DNA from 2 places in the Oerskovia sp. PE-21s genome. Region 1 is predicted to be linked to the other one. Evidence: riboswitches for the same ligand, from Rfam matches in the RefSeq annotation. Region 1 holds a riboswitch; the other holds the start of a gene.
What was found. Region 1 has a riboswitch for FMN ahead of pnuC (nicotinamide riboside transporter PnuC). Riboswitches for the same ligand answer to the same signal wherever they lie in the genome.
Positions count from the first base shown of each region.

Region 2: another riboswitch for FMN. It lies ahead of ribD (bifunctional diaminohydroxyphosphoribosylaminopyrimidine deaminase/5-amino-6-(5-phosphoribosylamino)uracil reductase RibD); the one in region 1 lies ahead of pnuC (nicotinamide riboside transporter PnuC).

Region 1 covers NZ_JBUXJM010000007.1:33,958-37,349, reverse strand. Annotated here, with positions in the region: gene ACZDYF_RS14070 (hypothetical protein) at 1-611, shown strand, start outside; gene ACZDYF_RS14065 (VOC family protein) at 681-1,103, opposite strand; gene pnuC (nicotinamide riboside transporter PnuC) at 1,204-1,923, opposite strand; FMN riboswitch at 2,099-2,221, opposite strand; gene ACZDYF_RS14055 (TetR/AcrR family transcriptional regulator) at 2,312-3,088, opposite strand; gene ACZDYF_RS14050 (hypothetical protein) at 3,257-3,392, shown strand, end outside.
Region 2 covers NZ_JBUXJM010000003.1:158,238-161,629, forward strand. Annotated here, with positions in the region: gene ribD (bifunctional diaminohydroxyphosphoribosylaminopyrimidine deaminase/5-amino-6-(5-phosphoribosylamino)uracil reductase RibD) at 1-1,169, opposite strand, end outside; FMN riboswitch at 1,285-1,410, opposite strand; gene rpe (ribulose-phosphate 3-epimerase) at 1,629-2,291, opposite strand; gene ACZDYF_RS06630 (RsmB/NOP family class I SAM-dependent RNA methyltransferase) at 2,389-3,392, opposite strand, start outside.

The sequences.
Region 1 (3,392 bases):
CGGGGCGCAACCTGTTCACCACCGAGACCGCTGCGCAGTGGGGATACAGCGGTGCCCCGGACCCGAACGCGAAGGTGCTGGCCGCAGCCGACGCCGAGTCCGGCACCTGGGGGCCCGAGCAGTCCGAGGTGTTCTCGGGATGCCTCGAAGCCGCACACGCGGAGCTGCAGATTCCGGACAACAACACCTTCCTGTCCGGTCTGGCCCTGTCCGCGTGGAACGGTGCGACGCGTGACCCCGCTGTCCTCGACGCGGCGGAGGACTGGGTGGCGTGCATGGCGCCTCTCGGGATCCCCGACCTGCCGCCGTCGCCAGTGACCGGCGAGGGGGTCCCGACACGGAGCATGAGCGCGGCCTTCGGTCTCGTGGCGGACGGCCGATCGGACGACGCCAGGACTCCCGAGCAGGAAGCCGAGGAGGTCAAGGTCGCCGGGTTCGACGCGGAGTGCCGGGAGACGTCGGGCTTCTCCGAAGCGCTGTACCAGGCTGAGTGGACCCGTCAGGTCAGCTTGGTCGAGCAGAACGGCCCGGCCCTCGCCACGTTGCTCGAGGCCAAGGTCGCCTACGAGCAGCGCGGCGCCGACATCTTCCGTGAGGCCGGGCTGGAGTGAGCGTCGACGTGGTCGCGCGGTAGGGGTCCTTCACGGCGTCGTCGCTCGTGAGAGGGCCGTGACGCATTCTCAGCCCTGCGCGGCCGCGATGTTGACGAGCCAGCTCACACCGAACCGGTCGACGCACATGCCGAACGCGTCGCCCCACGGTGCGACCTCGAGCGGCACGGTCACGGTGCCGCTCGACGACAGCTCGTCCCAGTAGCCGCGCAGCTCGCCGTCGTCTTCCTGCTCCCCGCTGAGCGACACCGAGATGCTGGAGCCCGGCGAGTACTCCATGGAGCTCGGGGTGTCGGCGGCCATGAGGACCAGGCCGTTCGGCGCCTCGAGCTGGGAGTGCATGATCTTGTCGGCGTCGGCGGGGTCGTCGGCCGCCTGGAAGTCGGCGAACGTGCTGATGGTCAGCTCGCCGCCGAACACGTCTCGGTAGAACTCGATCGCCGCACGGGCGTCGTCCCGGAAGTTCAGGTACGGGTTGAGTCGAGTCGTCATGGTGTCGCCTTCTCCGTCGCGGTCGGACGTGGTGCGCCCCGCGCGAGCAGGGGCGCACCTTCGAGTATCCGCCCGGCCCACCGGGGCGCAAGAGGTGGCGTCAGGCCTGCCCGGTGGTGGGCGCGGCGGGGGAGGCGCCCGCGAGGAGCAGGGCCTTCGAGCGCCGGTCGATGCGCCACCACACGAAGAAGCCCACGAGCGTGAACGCCCCGTAGAACACGTACATGAACGCCGACGCGTAGAAGCCCGCGTCGACCAGCAGGGGCACGCCCACGATGTCGACGGCGACCCAGATCAGCCAGAACTCGACCCAGCCCTTGGCCATGCCGTACGTCGCGAGCAGCGAGCCCATGAAGATCCACGCGTCGGCCCACACGGGCTCGTACGACTCCAGCGCGCGGAAGATCGGGGTCAGGAGCGCTGTCCCGGCCACGAGCGCGACGACCAGGAAGGCGCGCTGGCGCCACGAGGCCCAGCGCGGCACGACCGCCACGCCGTGGCTGTCGGCGTCCGCCTCCCCGAGACGGTCGCGCGTCCGGCGCCACTGCACCCACCCGTACACCGACACGACGACGAACATGACCTGGCGCCCGGCCTGGCCGAGCAGGTTGACGGGGTTGGGCGTCGCGAAGACGGCCCCGAGGAACACCGTGAGCAGCAGGAGGTTCCCGACGATCCCCACCGGCCACGCCCAGATCTTGCGGCGCATGCCGCCGAGCGCGGACGCGAGCCCGAACCCGTTGCCCACGATCTCGCGCCACAGCAGGTGCTGGTCGCCGATCGTGAGCTGCGCGTCGAAGAGCGCGTGGATCAGGTCCATGGGGTGTTTCCTCGTCGTCCCGGGCACGTCGGCTCCGGGGTGAGGGCGGGCGGCGGGCCGGTCCGCCCGTTCCCGGGCTGCCCGACGGCGTCGCTCACCACGGCCAGGCCGGTCCCGCTGGTCGGGGGCGGGCTCGACCGATCGTCTGCCCGGCCCGGCCGGGACGGCCGTGCCGCACGTGCTTCCTCCCATCCGGACTTTCACCGTCGGTCCTGGAGTTCCACCAGGTCAACCGCGCGTGGGCGCGGGTCGCGGACTGTCACCGCCGGCTCGGAATTGCACCGACCCGGAGCACGTTCGTGCGTACTGCTTGCTGTGTGCTGCAACCTCTGATGCTACTCGCGCATTCCCGGGCCCGTCAGGGCGCCCAGGGCTCGTCCCGACGTGTTCAGGCGAGCGCGTCGCGGACCGCGCGGGCGACCTCGTCGGGGTCGGCGTCGCCGTCGAGCACGGTCACGACGACTCTGCGGCCCGACGCGTCACCCGACCGCGCGAGGGCGTCCCCCGAGCCGCGCGCAGGCGACGTGGGTGCGGGGGCGGGTTCCGTCGTCGGGCCGGCGGGGTTGCGGGCCGCGCGGCGCAGGTCCGCGAACGCCTCCTCGAGCTCGGGGCGCAGGTCCTGGTCCGGGTCGCGCAGCCAGCGGCGCAGGATCGCGTTGTGCACCGCGACGACCGACGCCGCGAACGCGACCGACGCGGTCGAGTTGCGGGTGTCCGCGGGCAGCGAGTCGCGCAGGTAGGACGTGAACGCGCGCTCGTAGCGGTGCGTCGTCACGAGCTCGCGGTCGCGCAGCGCGGGCACGTCCTGCAGCAGGCGGTGCCGCGCGACCGACGTCTCGCGCTGGCCCACGTGGTGGTCGAACACGAGCCGCGCGGCCTTGCACACCTCGACGTACGGGTCGACGTTCTCGAGCTCCTCGGGGGTCACCCCGCGCGCCGCGGGACGGGTCTCCCCGAGGAGGACCACGACGGCGTCGAGCAGCAGCTCGTGGTCCGCGAAGACCACGTCCTCCTTGGATCGGAAACGGCGGAAGAACGTGGCCCGGCTGATCTGTGCGGCGTCGGCGATGTCCTCGACGGTCGTCTGCTCGTAGCCCTTGCGGGTGAACAGCTCGATCGCCGCGTCCACCGCCTGCGCGTGCGTGTTGCTTCGTGCGGCACTCATGGACGGGACGCTACACGGCGTGCGCGGCCGGGGAGGAGCGACGAGGGACGGTGGGCGCGCTGCGTTCGTCAGGTGGTCCCCGGTCGGTCGCCGCGCGGGGGGCCCGACGGCGTCGCTACAGTGACGAGAGAGGCGGCGGCAGGCGGGGACGACCGGGAGGCGACGCGCATGACGGACGGCGACGAGGCCGGGACGGGCGACGAGGGACGCACCCCGGGCGGCGACGGTGCGGCGCGCTCGTGGAAGAGCGTCGACCACCACGCCCAGCGGGACGCCCTCAGCGACCGGTTCGCGCGCGGCGGCC
Region 2 (3,392 bases), on a different contig from region 1:
ACGGCCCGGGCCACGACCAGGACGTCCTCGCCGAGTCGCCGCACGTCGTGCGTGGAGAAGCGGGGGGCGCCCGCGAGCGTGGTCACGCCGAGGTCTCCCACGGCACCCAGGCCCGCACCCAGGAGCACGGGTGCGAGGTAGGCGTGGACCTCGTCGACCGCCCCCGCCGCGAGGAACGCCGTCGCCAGCCCCGGGCCGCCCTCGACCAGGACGTGACGCACCTCGCGCGCGGCCAGCCCGGCCAGGACCGCGTGGACGTCGTGCGTGCGCACGTGCAGCACGGGCCCGCCGCCGTCGCTCGTCCAGGGCCCGCCCGGCGCGAGCCGCGCGCCCGGAGGAAGGTCACGGAGCCCGACGACGACGCGCAGCGGCTGGTGCTCGGCAAGCCCCGGCTCCGGCCCGACCACCCCACCAGCGACCCGCAGGGGCTGGTGGTCGGCAAGCCCCGGCTCCGGCTCCCCTGTACGCGCCGTGAGCGACGGGTCGTCGGCCACGACGGTCCCGGTACCCACGAGGATCGCGTCGACCTGCGCACGGACCCGGTGCGCGTGCTGGCGGGCCGCGGGCCCGGTGATCCACTGCGAGGTGCCGTCGGTGGCCGCCACGCGCCCGTCGAGGGTCGAGGCGAGCTTGAGGGTCACGTAGGGGCTCCCGCGGCGCACGGCGACGAGCCACGGCCCCAGGAGTCGCTCTCCCTCGGCCTCGCGCAGCCCGGGGGCCACCCGGACGCCGGCCGCGCGGAGGCGCTCGCCGCCCCCGGTCGCGACGGGGTTCGGGTCCGTGACGGCGTAGACGACCTCGGCCACGCCCGCGTCCAGCAGCGCCTGCGCGCACGGCCCCGTGCGTCCGGTGTGGTTGCACGGTTCGAGCGTGACCACGGCCGTCGCGCCGTGCACGTCCACGCCGCGCTCGCGGGCGTCGGCCAGGGCGGCCGCCTCGGCGTGCGCGGTGCCCGCGCCCCGGTGGAAGCCTTCGGCGAGCACCACCCGGGGCGAGCCGTCCACGAGGCCGCGGGCGGCGGCGTCGGGCAGGGAGCCCGGGGGGCTGTGCGCGGGGCCCAGCAGGACGGCGCCCACGCGCGGGTTGGGGCCGTGGGCCGGGCCGCGCGCGGCCAGCTCGAGCGCACGCAGCATCGCGTCGTCGATCGTCAGTGCGGGCCTGGCGCCCATGATCCTCCTCCCGGTGAGCACGACGCTCCGGGGTGAGGGGTGGTCGACGACGTCTGGGGACCTCAAGGGTCCACGGACGTCACGACACCACGGCACAGGGCTCTGCCCCGCGCCGCCACGTACTTCCTCCCATCCGGACTTTCACCGTCGGTCCTGGAGTTCCACCAGGTCAACCACGCCGAGGCGTGGGTCGCGGACTGTCACCGCCGGCTCGGAATTACACCGACCCCGGAGCACGTGTGTGCGTACTGCTGATGCTGCTGACCGTCGAGACCCTGGCTCGCGCTCCCTGAGGTGCGCTGCGCCCGGCGTCCCGTCTCCACCCAGCATGCCACACCGGCATTCCCCCGCAGGAACTCGATCCGCTGCGTCCCGCGGGCTGGAACGATGTGAACGGTCCCGGGGCGCGGCGCCCCCGAGCGGGGCGCCGGGAACGGACCGTCGGGCGGCCGGCCGGGGTCAGTGCGTGTGCTGGTCCGCGAGCGCCCGCAGGGCCGCGATCTCCTCGGGCACGTTCTCCGCGCCGTACACGGCCGAGCCGGCGACGAACACGTTGGCCCCGGCCTCGGCCGCGCGCTCGATGGTGGCGCGCGAGATGCCGCCGTCGACCTGGACCCACACGTCGAGCCCGGCGTCGGACACGGCGTCGCGGATACGGCGGACCTTGGGCAGCACGCCCTCGATGAAGGACTGGCCGCCGAAGCCGGGCTCGACGGACATGACCAGGAGCATGTCGAACTCGGGCAGCAGGTCCAGGAACGGCTCGACCGACGTCGCGGGGCGCAGCGCGAGGCCTGCGCGCGAGCCCAGGCGGCGCAGCTCGCGCGCCAGGCGCACGGGGGCGGTGGCGGCCTCGGCGTGGAACGTGACGGACGCGGCGCCGGCCTCGGCGTAGCCGGGGGCCCAGCGGTCCGGGTCGGCGATCATGAGGTGCGCGTCGAGCGGCACCGGGGACACCTGGGCGAGGCGCTCGAAGATCGGCAGACCCAGGGTCAGGTTGGGCACGAAGTGGTTGTCCATCACGTCGACGTGCGCGTAGTCGGCGGTCGCGATCGCGCCCAGGTCGCGCTCGAGGTTCGCGAAGTCGGCGGACAGGATGCTGGGGGCGATGAGTGCGGACATGGGCACCAGCCTAGAGGGCGCCCCCGCGCCGTGCGCGGACGCCCCACGGCCTGGTCGGGTGGCCTTGACCACCCGACCAGGCCGTGGGCAGGGGGCCTCAGGCCCGACGGCGCAGCAGCGTCAGGTGCATCGCGTCGGTGCCGTGCACGTGCGGCCACAGCTGCACGTCGGTGCGGTCCGCGAGCGGGATGTCGTCCCCGGCGACCTGGCGCACCGCGGCGGCCGCGTCGAGGACCTCGACGTCGCCGCGCCCGGCCAGGACGTCCTTGACCACGAGCTGGGTCTCCGCGAGGTGCGGGGAGCACGTCACGTACCCGACGACGCCACCGGGACGCACGGCGTCCAGGGCTGAGCCGAGGAGCTCGCGCTGCAGGGTCGTGAGGGTCGCGATGTCCCCGGGGGTGCGGCGCCAGCGCGACTCGGGGCGGCGGCGCAGCGCGCCCAGGCCCGTGCAGGGGGCGTCGACGAGCACGCGGTCGTACGCGCCGGGCTCCTCGACCCCCACCTGGCGTCCGTCGCCCACCTGCACCCGCTCGACCGCGTCGGCGGGCACGGCCGCGAGCGCCTGCTCGACCAGACGAGCCCGGTGGGGGGCGACCTCGTTCGCGACGATGCGCGCCCCCTGCTCGCCCGCGAGGGAGGCCAGGAGCGCGGCCTTGCCGCCCGGGCCCGCGCACAGGTCGAGCCAGCGCTCGTCGGGGTTCGCTGCGCCGTCGCCCACCGACGCACCGTCACCGGCCGAGGCGAGCGTGGGCAGCGTCGGTACTGCCGCGAACGCGAGCGTCACGAGCTGGGACCCCTCGTCCTGGACGCCGGCGGCCCCGTACCGGACCGCGGGGATCGCGGCCGGGTCCGAGCCCGACAGCACCAGGGCCGTGGGCGCCCAGCGCCCGGGGGTGGTCGTGGCGTCCCCGCGCACGTCGTGGGTGACCTCGCCCGCGAGGCGCTCGCGGCTGACCAGGCCCGGGCGGGCCACGAGCGTCACGCGCGGCGCGGCGTTGTCGGCCTCGAGGAGCTCGGCCAGGTCGTCGGCCGAGCGTCCCGTGCCGACGAGGGCCTCCCGCATGGCCCGGGCGATCCACACCGGATGGGACTGGGTGA